DNA from 2 places in the Nocardioides sp. Z50_6 genome. Region 2 is predicted to be linked to the other one. Evidence: predicted binding sites of a transcription regulator. Region 2 holds the regulator's gene; the other holds the start of a gene.
What was found. The regulator LexA, encoded in region 2, represses DNA repair genes until DNA is damaged. The targets are predictions, from matches to a motif close to TCGAACANNTGTTCGA.

Region 1 (7,143 bases), on a different contig from region 2:
GACCTGGGTCTTGCCTGCGGCGCCGGCGGTGGATCCGCCATAGGTGAATGGCACATTCTCGGTGTCGCGCTTCTTGCTGTCCGGCTTGGGCTTGCCCTTGCGGTCCACCACCGGGTTGCCGTCATCGTCGAGGAGCGGCCGTTCGACGGTGATGGTCCAGTAGCCGAACTCGTCGTTGGACAAGACCTTGGAGTGGTCGGGGTCGGCATCGGTGAAATCGGCGTACAGCCGGAGCACCTGGGCACGGTCCGCGTCGCTAATCTCGCGGTTCTTGGAGCCGAGGGTCTTGCGCATCTTGGTCCAGAACGAGGTGCCGTCGATGAGCTGCACGAGACCCTTGCGGTCGGGGTGCTTGCTGTTGTCGAGGATCCAGATGTAGGTGGCGATGCCGGTGTTGAAGAACATGTTGGTCGGCAACGCGACGATGGCCTCGACCAGGTCGTCTTCCAACAGCCACTGGCGGATGTTGGACGGGCCGGAGCCGGCACCGCCGTTGAACAGCGGTGAGCCGTTCATGACGATGCCGACCCGGCCGCCGCCGTCTTCTGGTGCCCGCATCTTGTGGGCCAGGTGAAGGAGGAAGAGCATCTGCCCGTCGGAGGTGGCCGGGAGGCCGGGGGCGAATCGACCGTAGGGGCCGGCTTCGTCGCGTTCCTTCGTGACGGCCTTGGCGTACTGCTTCCAGTCGACCCCATACGGCGGGTTGGACATGGAGAAGTCGAACCGCCGGCCCGTGAATGCGTCGTCGGTGAGCGTGTTGCCGAAGGCGATATTGGTCGCGTCGTGGCCTTTGGCGAGCAGATCGGACTTGCAGATCGCGTAGGACTGCGGGTTGTACTCCTGGCCGTAGAGGGTGAGGCGCGCGTCGGGGTTCTGGGCCAGCAGGTGTTCCTCGGCCAACGACAGCATCCCGCCGGTGCCGGCCGTGGGGTCATACAGCGTCCGGACGATGCCGGCCTCGGTCAGGTCGGCGTCCTTCTCCGCGAAGAGCAGGTCCACCAGCAGCTTGATCGCGTCCCGCGGGGTGTAGTGGTCACCGGAGGTCTCGTTCGCGGCTTCGTTGAACTTGCGGACGACGTACTCGAAGGCGTCGCCCATGTCGGAGTTCGTCACCTTGTCCGGGTGCAGGTCCACGGAACCGAACGACTTGACGATCTCCCGCAGGAGTCCGGCCTTCTCGAGGGCGAGGATCTCCTTCTTGAAGTCGAAGTATTCGAACACGTCCACGTCGGCGGAGAACCGGTCGACGTAGTCGGTGAGGTTGTCCACGAGCCCGTCGGCGTCGGCCAGCAGGTTGGCGAACCCGTAGTTGGACGTGTTGTAGAAAGGCCGGCCGGTGGCCTTGGCGACCTCGACCTTGAGTCGGTTCGGGTTGTCGAACTTCGCGGCCAACTCCCGCACGGTGTCGCGGTCGGGTTCGAGGATGCAGTCGAGGCGTCGCAGGATCGTGAACGGGAGGATCACGGTTCCGTACTGGTTGGGGCGGTAGGGGCCACGGAGTTGGTCGGCGATCGACCAGATGAAGCTGCCGAGCGTGCTCATCGTGTCGCCTCGCCACAGGTACCCGGGGGCATCTGCTGACGCTCCCCCAGTTTCGTGTCGCTGACGCTTTCCCGAATCGGCATGGGGTCATCTTGGCCCATCGCCTTTCCGCCGGCAGACGAAGCCGGGACTGTGCGCACAGAGAGCAGGCAGACGACAATGCATCACCTCCTTCCGGTCGACTGCCAGTCCGCGCGTGCGTTCACGGCGCTGTTGCTCTGTTGAGTTCTCAAGGTCCCTGCTGAGCCGAATGCTGCCCCGCGGCCAGTGAGCGCAACTGTCCGTCGAAGCCCTGGCTCGGCAGTCGCTCCCTACGGACGGTGCAGAGGGCAAGTGGGAGCTCTCCTACGCGCTGCGCTCGGCCGTCGAGGCAGTGTTCGGCAACATCAAGAACCGCGGCACCGAGGACGTGCGGCGCGGGTTCGTCCAGGTCGTCGGTCTGCCACTCGTCACGCTGGCTGTCGCCGCAGCGGCCGCTTGCTACAACATCCGCATCCTCGAGAAGCACAGCCGCGAGGCCGGTGAGCGGATCGACAGCCCGCTGATGAACCACCCCCTCGAAGGAGAGGTGATCGAGATCCTCGTCCTCCGTGGCGACGAGGTCTTCGAGCACGTCGCGCGGCTCGAACAGACCGCCGCATGAGGGCTCGTGGCGCGAACAGCGAGAGGGCCCCGACCACGATCGTGGTTGGGGCCCTCTCGTTCGTACTGGGGCTGGTGGAGGCCTTCCGAGCAGCCCCCCAATTCGGGAAACTGTTCGGGCCCATTTCAAGGAGGCCCTCCTGGTGGAGCTGCGGGGAATCGAACCCCGGTCCTCGAGCGTCGATCCAGGTCTTCTCCGGGTGCAGTCCGTGTTGTCGCTTTTCTCGGCCCCGACGCTCGCACGGACACGTCGTCGACAGGCTCAGTCAGGAAAAAGTCCCGCTCACCCCTCCTGACAGGAGATGAGCAGCTAGTCCTCTAGATGAGGCCTGGGTCCGGGACGAGGACGGATGCCCGGTCAGACCCTTCGATCACTGCTCAGGCAGCGAGAGCGAAGTCGTTGCGATTAGAGTCGGCAACTGTGTTTTCCAGCGATCGTTTACGAGATGACGCTGGCTTCTCGACCCGCTTCCCCTGGAACTAACGTCCCAAGTCGAAACCGATCAGCCCCTCTTGAGTTGTACTGGTGGCAACGATAACGCAGCGCGGTCGATTCCCCCACCCGGTCAGGGCGCGACGCCCGCCCCGTGACCGTGCAGCACCCGTACGAACTCCTCGGCGTACGCCCGCTCACGCAGGTCCTTGACGGTGTTGCGGCTCATCCGGTTGATGTGCTCGGTGCTGACGTTGCAGCGCAGGTCCCCCATCGGTCCGACCAGCCGCACGTCGGCGCCGTCGAGCTCGAAGAAGCCGCGGCGCCGCGTTGCCAGCTGGTGGCACGGGACGGACCAGGCCGGCACCGTCGCGGCGTCGGGGATGAAGGAGAGCACGCCCGCCTCGAGGCGGAAGGTCCCGAACGTCCGGCCGCGCAGGCCCATGCCCCGGCTGCCCAGGACCACCCCGTTCCACACCCCCACCGGCGACATCGGGTGCCCGGCACCGGGAGGCGCGGAGAACGCCGGCCCCGCCGGCGCCGCCCAGCCCTGGCGCTGAGGACGCCGCCGGAAGGCGAAGACCAGGATCCCCACGATGAAGAGCGTCACCGCGAGCCAGGCGGTCATGATCATCAACGGCAGCATCGTCATCACGGGAGGCACTGTAGGTACTCCACAGGACCAGGGAAAGTCTTGTGCGTCTATTCGAACATGCGTACGATGCAAGTAATACGTCAGGTCGCTGGCGTTGGCCGGAGCGGAGAGGGTCTCCGGCCCTGCACGACCCCACGATGATGCGCGATCCGACCGTGAGCCGACCGGTCACCGTTGCTGTCCGGGGAATCACTCGTCGATTCCTGCCCGGAGGCCCTCGTGGACACCCCACCGCTCCAGACCGGTAGCCACCCGGTGCTGGTCTGCGCCGAGCGCCTGGGCGCCGCCCTCGACGAGGTGGTCCACCTCGACCCGGTCTTCATGGAGCTCGCTGCCAAGCGGGAGGCGCTGCTGGCCCTCGACCGCGTGGCCTCGCGCCTGGCCGCGCTCCGGCTGCGCCTGATGGCCGGCGCCGGCGACGTCGCCGATGCCGAAGGACACCGCGACGTCGCCTCCTGGCTGAGCGCCCACACCCGGGGCCACCGGGGCACGGCACGCCGCGAGCAGCGCCTCGCCCACGCCTGCGACACCCGCTGGCAGCGGGTGGGTGCGGCCCTGAGCGCCGGCCTGGTCAACGTGGAGCAGGCCCAGGTGATCGCCCGAGCCCTCGACGACCTCGCCCGCAGCCTGCACGACCTCACCGGAGACGACACCGTCACCCCACCGATGACGCCGGCCCAGGTCACCGACCTGCTGAACCAGGCCGAGGCCCACCTCCTGGCCCGGGCGGCCGAGTTCGGTCCCCGCGAGCTGGCCCGGCTCGGCGAGCGGATCCTGGAGGTCCTGCTTCCCCACGTCGCCGAAGCGGCCGAGGCCGACCGCCTCGCCCACCAGGACCGCCACGCCCGCCGCGTCACCGGCCTGAGCAGCCAGCGCCTCGGTGACGGCACCACCGTGATCAAGGCCCGGGTCCCCGACGCCGTCGCGACCCGCCTGCTCACCACCCTGGAGGCCTTCACCAACCCCCGCAAGCAGCACCACCGCGCACCGGACGGGCCTCACCGGGCCACCGACGCCACCGGGCAGGACCTGCCCTATCCCGTCCGCCTCGGGCAGGCGTTCTGCGCGCTCCTCGAGGGCCTCGACCCGACCCGGCTGCCCCTGCACGGCGGCACCGCCACCAGCCTGGTCATCACCCTCGACCTCGCCACCCTCACCCAGGGCCTCGGCCACGGCACCCTGCCGACCGGAGAGGCCCTCAGCCCCGGCCAGATCCGCCGCCTGGCCTGCACCGCCGACCTCATCCCGGCCGTCCTCGGCACCGATTCCCATCCCCTCGACCTCGGCTTCACCGCCCGCCTCTTCTCACCCGCCCAACGCCGCGCCCTCGCCCTCCGCGACACCCACTGCCGCGCCCAGGGCTGCGAGATCCCCGCCACCTGGTGCGAAGCCCACCACCTCACACCCTGGACCCGACAAGGCCCCACCGACCTCGAAAACGGGCTCCTCCTCTGCTCCCACCATCACCACCTCGTCCACGACGACCGCTACCTCCACGACCGCCTCCCCAACGGCGACATCCGCTACCGCCGCCGCAGGTAGGAGCCCGCATGCGGCCGGTCAGCGACCGAAGATCCCGATGGCGTTCTCCCAGCACACGGCGCGGAGCCACGCCCGGTCGAGGCCGGGGTGGCGCTCACCGAGGCGCTCCAGCGACTCCAGCTGATGCACGTAGGGATAAGGGATGTTCGGGAAGTCGGAGCCGAGCAGCACCTTCTCCCCCAGGTCCACGAGCCGCGGCAGCAGCGCGTCCGGCCACGGTCCGCCCATCTCGTCGAAGAAGTCGGTGAACGCCATCGTGGTGTCGAGGCGCACGTGCTCGTAGGACTGCGCCAGCGTGGTGAACTCCTCGTACTCCGGCGCCCCCATGTGGGCGATCACCAGCGCCAGGCGCGGGTGCCGGGCGAGCAGCTCGGCGACCGGGCCAGGCCCGGTGTACGGGGTGGGGACCGGGCCGCTGCCGGCGTGCAGCACCACCGGGGTGCCCGCCTCGGCCACCACGCCCCAGGCCTCGTCGAGGAGCGGGTCGGTCACATGGAACGCACCCACCTGGACGTGCACCTTGAACAGCTCCAGGCCGTCCTCGATCCGGCGCCGTACGTAGTCGGCCGCCCCGGGCTCGGGAAAGAAGGTGCCGCAGTGCAGCGCCTCCGGCGTCCGCACCGCGAAGTCGTGCGCCCAGTCGTTGAGGAACTCGGCCATCCCCGGCTTGTGCGCGTAGGGCAGCGCGGAGAAGTGCCGCACCCCGAAGGAGCGCAGGAGAGCCGCCAGGGCCTCGTCCGTGTCGCGGTAGCGCAGCGGCCACGCCCCGCCGATGAGCGGACCGGCCGCGTCGAACTGGGCCCGGACCTTCGCCATCACCCGCGGGGGCAGGAAGTGGGTGTGGACGTCGAAGAGCCCCGGGAGCCCCATCCGGTCGATCCAGGCCCGGACGGCGGCGGCGTCCTGCTCTGGCGTCTCCCGCCCGTCGGCGTCGCGAGGGGGCACCCCTTAGTCCTTGTAGCCCTTGAGCCGCCGCTGGACGGCCTGCTCCTTCTCGCGGTTGGCCTGCCTCTCGGCCAGCGAGTGACGCTTGTCGTAGGACTTCTTGCCCTTCGCCAGCGCGATCTCGACCTTGGCCCGCCCGTCCTTGAAGTAGAGCTGCAGCGGCACCAGGGTGTAGCCGGAGTCGGAGACCTTGCGCTCGATCTTGCTGATCTCGGAGCGGTTGAGCAGGAGCTTGCGCTTGCGGCGCGAGGCGTGGTTGGTCCAGGTGCCCTGGCTGTACTCCGGGATGTGCACCTGGTGGAGCCAGACCTCGCCCCCGTCGACCTCGGCGAAGCCGTCGACCAGCGACGCGCGACCCTGGCGCAGCGACTTCACCTCGGTGCCGACCAGCACGATGCCGGCCTCCCAGGTGTCCTCGATGTGGTAGTCGTGCCGCGCCTTGCGGTTCTGCGCGATCGTCTTGGTGCCCTGCTCCCTGGCCATGGGGCTCATCCTCTCAACAGTGCGCAACCGGGTTCCCACAGGGCGGGCCGAGCCGACCCGCCCCCCGCCCGCGGTCCCGCCGGGCAGGGCACCCGGGAGCTCTCAGAGCCAGCCGCGCGGGTCGACCGCCTGGCCGTTGGCCATCACCGTGAAGTGCAGGTGGCAGCCGGTGGACCAGCCGGTGCTGCCGACGTAGCCGATGACCTGGCCGCGCTGCACGCTGGCGCCCGTCCCCACGGTGTAGCTCGTCGCGTGGTTGTAGACGGTGGCGAGCCCGCGGCCCGCAGCGACACCGTGGTTGAGCACCAGACGGTTGCCGTAGACCGAGGAGTAGTAGGACGAGACGACCCGCCCGTCGGCGGCGGCGTAGAGCGGCTCGCCGCAGTCGGCCGCCCAGTCCTGGCCGTCGTGCAGGCCCCAGTAGCCGTAGATCGGGTGGGAGCGGTAGCCGAACGGCGAGGAGAGAGTGCCTCCGCCGACCGGAGGGTTCAGGAAGCCGCCGCTGTTGCCGGGCGGGCCCGACTGCTGCGCCGCCCGGGCGCGCTGGGCCCGCAGGGCCGCCAGAGCCAGCTGTCGCAGCTTCTCGGCGAGCGCCTTCTCCTCGCGCTCGAGCTGGGCCAGCTCGGCCTCGTCGGCCCGCCGGGCGGCTGCGGCCTCCGCGTGTGCGTCACGTCGCTCCCCCACCAGCGCGGCCACCGACTCCTTGGCGGCCTCCGCCTCGGCCTGGTAGCCCTGCATCTCCACGAGGTGGTCGGCCGCGGCCTGCCGCTTGACCTCGACCGCCGCCTTGGCCTCGGCGACCCGGGTCTCGCGGACCGCGAGCAGCACCTCGGAGGCCTGGAGCTGCTGGTAGGCCCGGGCCTCGCGGTCGACGATCGCGTCGCGCATCTCGCTCTGGCGG
Region 2 (7,143 bases):
ACGATGTCGGGGTGGTCGACGTCCAGGACGACCATCTTGGCGGCCCGGCGCGTGGCGCCGCCCGACTTGATGGTGCCCGCGGAGGCGTCGGCACCGCGCATGAAGGAGACCGGGCCCGAGGCCGTGCCGCCGCTGCTCAGCAGCTCCTTGGAGGAGCGGATGCGGGAGAGGTTGAGGCCGGCGCCAGAACCGCCCTTGAAGATGAACCCCTCTTCCTTGTACCAGTTGAGGATCGAGTCCATGGAGTCGTCGACGCTGAGGATGAAGCAGGCCGACACCTGCTGCGGGGAAGAGGTGCCGACGTTGAACCAGACCGGGGAGTTGAACGAGAAGTACTGGTTGACCAGCAGCCAGGTGAGCTCGTGCTCGAAGATCTCGGCGTCCGCGGGGGTCGCGAAGTAGCCGTGGTCGATGCCGGCCTTGGTGTAGGTCTTCACCACGCGGTCGATGAGCTGCTTGAGGCTCCACTCGCGCGCGTCGGTGCCCACGGCGCCACGGAAGTACTTGGTGGTGACGATCGTGGAGGCGTTGACGCTCCAGAAGTCGGGGAACTCGACGCCGCGCTGCTCGAAGACAGCCTCGCCGGTCTTCCAGTTGGTCTGGACGACGTCGCGGCGCTCCCAGTTGATCGCGTCGTAGGGGTGGGTGCCTTCGGTGCTGAAGATGCGCTGCATCTTCAGGCCCCCCTTGTTCACCGTCTTCGTCATGGGTTCTCCTCAGTCCTGGCTTCGTTGCGTCGGTCTGTCATCTGGTTCTTGCTCTGTGTTGAGCGCCCGGCACGCAGCTTCCCCACTACGTGCCGGGCGGATCGTGGGCTAGCCCGTCGGGACGGGCAGCGCCGCGCGCTCGGCGCGCAGCATGGCGATCTCCGCCTCGAAGTCGGCCGCGCTCTCGAACGCGCGGTAGACGGAGGCGAAGCGCAGGTAGGCGACCTCGTCGAGCTCGCGCAGCGGGCTGAGGATGGCGAGGCCGACCTCGTGGGCCGGCACCTCGGCGACCCCCTCGCTGCGCAGGGTGTCCTCGACCGCCTGGCCGAGGCAGGCCAGCTGGTCCTCGGTCACCGGCCGGCCCTTGCAGGCCTTGCGGACCCCGTGGATGGCCTTCTCCCGGGCGAACGGCTCGGTGGCGCCGGAGCGCTTGAGCACCAGCAGCTGCATCTGCTCGACGGTGCTGAACCGCTTGCCGCAGGCCTGGCAGGTACGCCGGCGGCGGATCTGGCCGCCGTCGTCGGAGACCCGGGAGTCGAGGACCCGCGTGTCGGTGTGCCGGCAGTGCGGACAGTGCATGGGGGTCTCCTTCCGTTCGGGTCGAGGAGAGGAGCCCTTCCGGGCACCGCGACGACACCGCCCTTACAGGTCTAACACCTGTGGATGAGCGGCTATTTCCTGTGGATGAATCGGCTTCGCCTGTGGGTGGGAGCCCGGCGACTGTTAACTACATGTGGAAAACCACAACGGTGTAACTACTAGATGTAGTGGTAACCGTACGTCCCCGGCACCACCTGCGCAACCTGAACCGGCGAAGTCGGCGCCCGGTTTCGCAGGACGCCCTCGGGCACCGGCAAAGTCGCAGGTCAGGGCCCCTGCCGGGGTCCGGATCGGTCTGGACCGCGGCGTGTCGCGGCCCCGATCCCCGGGCCGCGGGACTGGACCGGCCTGACACAATGAGGCCGTGGCGACGGGGAAGAGAGCAGGCGCGAGGCGGGCGGCTCCTGCCCGCGCGAGCCGCCCGGCCCGCGCCGCCCGGCCCGCGCGCTCCGCGCCGCCCTTCGACCCAGCAATCCTGGGGCTCGCCGCCGGGATCACCCTCTGCGTGATCGCCTGGGGCTATCTCGTCTACGCCGCCATCGACTTCGGCATCGCCGGACGCTCCGGCAGCTCCGGCGGCTGGCTGATGCTGGCGCTCGCCTCGCTGGGCGCCATGGCCTGCCTCTTCGTGGGGCTGATGCTCGCCTCCCGTCTGACCGCGGCGCTCGGGCTGGCCAGAGAAGCTGCCGCCCACCGCTCCGAGCCGGAGGACCTCCCGGGGCCGGCCGAGCCCACGTCGGACCCGGCCCCCGCTCCCCCGGCCCGGGCAGCTCGGCCTCCCGGCGGTCGCCGGATCTCTCGCCGCTGACCTGCCCGTACCGACGGCGGGCCCCACGACGACGTCCACCCTTGGACACAGGGAGAGGCGGGGCCCGGCAGGGCCCCGCCTCTTGTCTTCCCCATCCGCCGGCCGGGGTCGAGGCGACCGGCGGAAACTATTCAGTTGTATCCACCGGCCGGGGTCGAAGCGACCGGTGGAGGCTGGAGGGGTGAGGCCAGCGGCTTCGTCACTCAGCGAGCGGGACGCGGAGCTTCTGGCCGATCGTGACCATCCCGGAGTCGAGGGCGTTGAGCCGCTCGATCTCCCCCATCACGGCGCGCACGTCACCGTCTTCGGCGATCGCGGCGGCGATGCCCCACAGGGTGTCGCCGTCCTCGACCATCACGATCTCGGTGGGCGCCGGCGTGCCCGACTCCTGCGTGGCGACAGAGCCGCCGCCCAGGAAGACTCCCGCGACAAGCACGAAGAGGAGAGCGGCGACGAAGACGACGACACGGCCGCGCCGGGTCAGGCGGACGCCGCCCCGCTCCGGTCGAACCTCCGCACGGGGCGCAGCAGGCCGCAGCTCACGGACGGGGGCGAGCTGGCGGGTGGGGGTGAGAGTCATCGTGCTCATCGGGACCTCCTGGGGAAGTGGCGGTCAGCCTGTGGGTGTTGCTGTCGAACTGATGTCTAACTGCGACCACCGACAGTCCTGACGAAGCACTGGGGCGATCCGTCTCGATCACACGTTCGATCGAACACATGTGCGACGTTAGATCAGGTGTTCGAACGAATCAAGGACCTGGCCGAACAATTGTTCGATGGCGTGTCGCCCCGCCGGCCGGGCGGATACCCTCGCCACGTGCGCAGGCAGGACTGGACGCGTGAGCGACGCGTCGTACGACGGGTGGTCGCCAACGCCGCCGCGCCGGACGCCGGCTCACCCGACGCCGTCTGGCCCGCCTCCGTCCCGGCGGTCGCCCAGGTGCTGCGCGAGGGACTCGAGATGGCCGAGGGCGTCACGCTGCTCGTCGGGGAGAACGGGTCCGGCAAGTCGACCCTGGTGGAGGCGGTGGCGATGGCGTTCGGCCTCGCGGCCGAGGGGGGCACCCGCAACGTGCAGGAGGGGACGCGTGCCACCGAGTCACCGCTGCATCAGTGGCTCGACCTGGAGAAGTCCCCGGGAGCCCCGCGCTGGGGGTTCTTCCTGCGCGCCGAGACGATGCACGGCTACTTCACCCGGCAGGAGGGGTTCGCCACCGGTCAGGACCCGCGCTACCACGAGATGAGCCACGGCGAGTCGTTCCTGGCCCTGCTGCGCTCCCGGTTCGACTCCCCCGGGCTCTACTGCCTCGACGAGCCGGAGGCGGCGCTGTCGTTCAGCGCCCAGATCGCCCTGGTGGCGACGCTGCACGAGCTGGCCGGCCGCGGAGCGCAGGTGCTGTGCGCCACCCACTCTCCCCTGGTGGCGGCCCTGCCCGGCGCCCGGCTCCTCGAGGTGGGGCCGTGGGGGATCCGGGAGACGACGTGGGACGAGCTGGAGCTGGTGAGCCACTGGCGGCGCTACCTGGACGCGCCGATGCAGTACCTGAGGCACGTCCTCGACTGAGGACCACCAACGCCGCGCCCGGTCGCCATCCGCCACAAAGCACAGTGATGTCATCAGTTTCAGGCATGCGGGTGTGATTCCCGCGCGAATAGCGTGGCTGCATGCGCGATCTCCTGACCACTCCCATGGAGACCATCGAGGCCGATCTCGAGGCCCTGGTCGTCACCATGGCGCAGTCCCCGGCCTTCAAGACCGTCGAAGAGCCGGACGCCACGGTCTACTGGTCCCACCTCCCGCTCGAGGTGTGCAACGTGATCGCCAACGCCCGGATCGCCTCGGCCGACGTCGCCGGGCGCGTCCCCGAGCTCCTGGCGCCCTTCCTTGACCGAGGGCTCCCCTTCCAGTGGATGACCACCCCCGAGACCACCACCCCGGCACTCGAGGCCGCTCTGGCCCAGGCCGGCCTGGTGGCGACCGAGGCGGCGGCGATGCACGTCAACCTGGACCGGCCGATCGACCCCGAGGCCCCCGACGACGTCTACATCGACGTCGTGTGGCCCGACCACACCGAGCCCGTCGCGGCCACGATCTTCGCCGGGCTCGGCCTCCCGGCGCACGCCGGGGGCACCCACATGGACTTCCTGGACACGATGGACCCGGCCGACCACCAGTTCTTCATCGCGCGCAGCTCCTTCACCGGCGACCCCCAGGGCGCCGGGACCTCCCACCGCCGCGGGAACAGCGTGATGCTGGGCAACATCGTCACGCTCCCCCAGGCCCACGGGCGCGGCCTCGAGCGAGCCCTGGCCGGCACCATGATGAACCGGGCCCGGGAGACCGGCGCCGGCACCGCCACGGTGATCGCCGCCGAGGAGACCTACCAGGCCCTGGTGGACCTGGGCTTCCGTACCGGGTTCAACGTGGTCAGCTGGGTCTGCAGCCCCTGACCCTGAGCGACACGCCCGTTCGAACACCTGTTTGAACTCCGCCTCCTGGCGCACTACGGTGAGGTCACCGAGACCGCACCACCCCCAGGAGGCACCGCATGCCCAAGACGCGCGAGACGAGCGGCAAGGTCGTCCCGATGCCGGACGGGCCGCCGGACGCGACCGGGCTCACCCCGCGTCAGCAGCGGATCCTGCTCTCCATCAAGGACTCGCTCGAGCAGCGTGGCTACCCGCCGAGCATGCGCGAGATCGGCCGGGAGGTCGGCCTCACCAGCTCCAGCAGCGTCGCCCACCAGCTCAAGGTGCTGGAGGAGAAGGGCTACCTCAAGCGCGACCCCAACCGCCCTCGGGCCCTGGAGGTCTTCCTGCCCGAGGTGCTGGCCGCCCGCCGGGCGATGAGCAGCGCCGAGGAGTCGTCGTTCGACCCGACGGGTGTGGGTGACGCGGCGCCCGCCGCCCAGTACGTCCCGGTCCTCGGCCGGATCGCCGCCGGCGGGCCGATCCTGGCCGAGGAGCGCGTCGAGGACGTCTTCCCGCTCCCCAAGCAGCTCGTCGGCGACGGCACCCTCTTCCTCCTCGAGGTCTCGGGCGACTCGATGATCGACGCGGCCATCTGCAGCGGCGACTACGTGGTGATCCGGCAGCAGCCGGATGCCGCCAACGGCGAGATCGTGGCCGCGATGATCGACGGCGAGGCGACCGTCAAGACCTTCCAGCGCAAGGACGGCCAGGTCTGGCTGCTGCCCCACAACGACGCCTACGAGCCGATCGACGGCACCCACGCCACCATCCTCGGCAAGGTCACCGCGGTCCTGCGCCGCATGTGATCCTGGCCCGGGAGGTCAGGCTAAACTCGCGGCGATGCGACGGTCCCGAGCAGAGCCCCAGTCCTCACCGGCCCCGCCGCTCGCCGAGGGGGTCTCGCCGGAGGTGTTCCGCACCCGGCCCGACGACCGCTTCAAGCTGACGGCGGAGTCGAAGGACCTGCTCGACGCGCTCTCCCGGGCGAGCGCGGAGGCCGGCTGGGTCTCGGCGCTGGGCTACAACCTCACGATCAGCCACAGCCACCGCTTCGTCTGGTACCGGGTCGCCAAGGTCGCCACCCGCACCGTGCGGCACCACTTCGCCACCCACGAGGTCTCCCTCGACGTCGACCACGCGATGCGGGTGCGCTACCCGACGGCGCTCTTCGCCGACTACTTCGCCTTCGCCTTCGTCCGCGACCCGCTCGAGCGGTTCCTCTCGGCCTGGCAGGACAAGGTCGTCAACACGAACTACTTCAAGTTCGACGGCGACACCCACGCCCGGATGCAGCGGGTCGAGGAGTTCGCCCGGTGGACCGCCACCCACGACCTGCGCGCCGTCCCGGGCACCGACCAGCACCTGGCGCTGCAGACCCGACTGATCGACCTCGACCGGGTCGACTTCGTGGGACGGCTGGAGACCTTCGACCGCGACTTCGCCGAGGTCTGCGAGCGGGTCGGCGCGCCCGCCGTGCCCGCCCGCCCGCGCAACCAGACGGCCCCCGGCGGGCGTCGGCTCGACGTCTCGGACGAGCTCCGCGAGCTGGTCAGCGCGATGTACCGGCGCGACTACCAGATCCTCGGCTACTGAGCCCTACTCCCCGGCGGCCGCGGCCAGGCGGCTGAGCGCCTTGCGCACCACCTGCGGGTCGTGGGTCGTCCACATGGGCGGGAGGCTGGCCTTGAGGAACCCGCCGTACCTCGCGGTGGCCAGCCGCGGGTCGAGCACCGCGACCACACCCCGGTCCGAGGTGGTGCGGATCAGCCGGCCGGCGCCCTGAGCCAGCAGCAGGGCGGCGTGGGTCGCGGCCACCTGCATGAAGCCGTTGCCCCCGGCGCGGTCGGCCGCGCGCTGGCGGGCCGACATCAGCGGGTCGTCGGGACGCGGGAACGGGATCCGGTCGATCAGCACCAGCTGGCAGGTCTGCCCTGGCACGTCGATTCCCTGCCACAGGCTCAGGGTGCCGAACAGGCAGGTGTGCGGGTCGGCCACGAACTGACGCGCCAGCTCGGGGAGCTGGGCCTCGCCCTGGGCCAGGGTGGTCAGGTGGGGCAGCCGTTCCCGCACCACCTCGGCGGCCGCCTCGGCGGCGCGGCGGGAGGAGAAGAGGCCAAGCGTGCGCCCGTCGGCGGCGTCGACGAGATCGACGATCTCGTCGAGCTGCGCCTGGCCCAGCCCGTCCCGGCCGGGCGGCGGCAGGTGGCGGGCGAGGTAGAGGATGCCCTGGCGCCCGTAGTCGAACGGCGAGCCCACGTCGAGCCCGCGCCACGGGCGCGCTCCCTCGGACTCGACGGCGGGGGCGCCGGTGTCGACGCGCTCCGAGGGCTTGAGCCCCAGGCTGCCGGCCACGGAGGCGAAGTCGCCGCCCAGCATCAGGGTCGCCGAGGTGAAGACGACCGTCTTGTCGGTGAGCAGGCGCTCGCGCATCTGCGCCCACACCTGGAGCGGTGCCACGGCCAGCCGGGCGGGCATCCGCTCGCGGGCCTCGTTGAGCCACAGCACGTCGGCGTCGCTGCCGGCCGCCATCCGCTCCGCGGTCGTGAAGACCTCCTG

Region 1: a site for LexA is predicted at 3,324-3,339, ahead of AC4BGE_RS02685 (DUF222 domain-containing protein). Genes of this name have one in related genera too.

What each region holds. Positions count from the first base shown of each region.
Region 1 is NZ_JBZAJB010000001.1:552,334-559,476, forward strand. Features, by position in the region: gene AC4BGE_RS02665 (type I restriction-modification system subunit M) at 1-1,542, opposite strand, end outside; gene AC4BGE_RS02670 (hypothetical protein) at 1,916-2,185, shown strand; RNA gene ssrA (transfer-messenger RNA) at 2,326-2,695, opposite strand; gene AC4BGE_RS02680 (hypothetical protein) at 2,751-3,272, opposite strand; gene AC4BGE_RS02685 (DUF222 domain-containing protein) at 3,492-4,814, shown strand; gene AC4BGE_RS02690 (amidohydrolase family protein) at 4,833-5,759, opposite strand; gene smpB (SsrA-binding protein SmpB) at 5,763-6,242, opposite strand; gene AC4BGE_RS02700 (peptidoglycan DD-metalloendopeptidase family protein) at 6,345-7,143, opposite strand, start outside.
Region 2 is NZ_JBZAJB010000006.1:181,790-188,932, forward strand. Features, by position in the region: gene AC4BGE_RS15285 (vitamin B12-dependent ribonucleotide reductase) at 1-707, opposite strand, end outside; gene nrdR (transcriptional regulator NrdR) at 816-1,286, opposite strand; gene AC4BGE_RS15295 (hypothetical protein) at 1,672-2,115, shown strand; gene AC4BGE_RS15300 (LysM peptidoglycan-binding domain-containing protein) at 2,315-2,704, opposite strand; gene AC4BGE_RS15305 (AAA family ATPase) at 2,933-3,679, shown strand; gene AC4BGE_RS15310 (GNAT family N-acetyltransferase) at 3,781-4,566, shown strand; gene lexA (transcriptional repressor LexA) at 4,665-5,393, shown strand; gene AC4BGE_RS15320 (sulfotransferase family 2 domain-containing protein) at 5,428-6,180, shown strand; gene AC4BGE_RS15325 (ATP-dependent DNA helicase) at 6,184-7,143, opposite strand, start outside.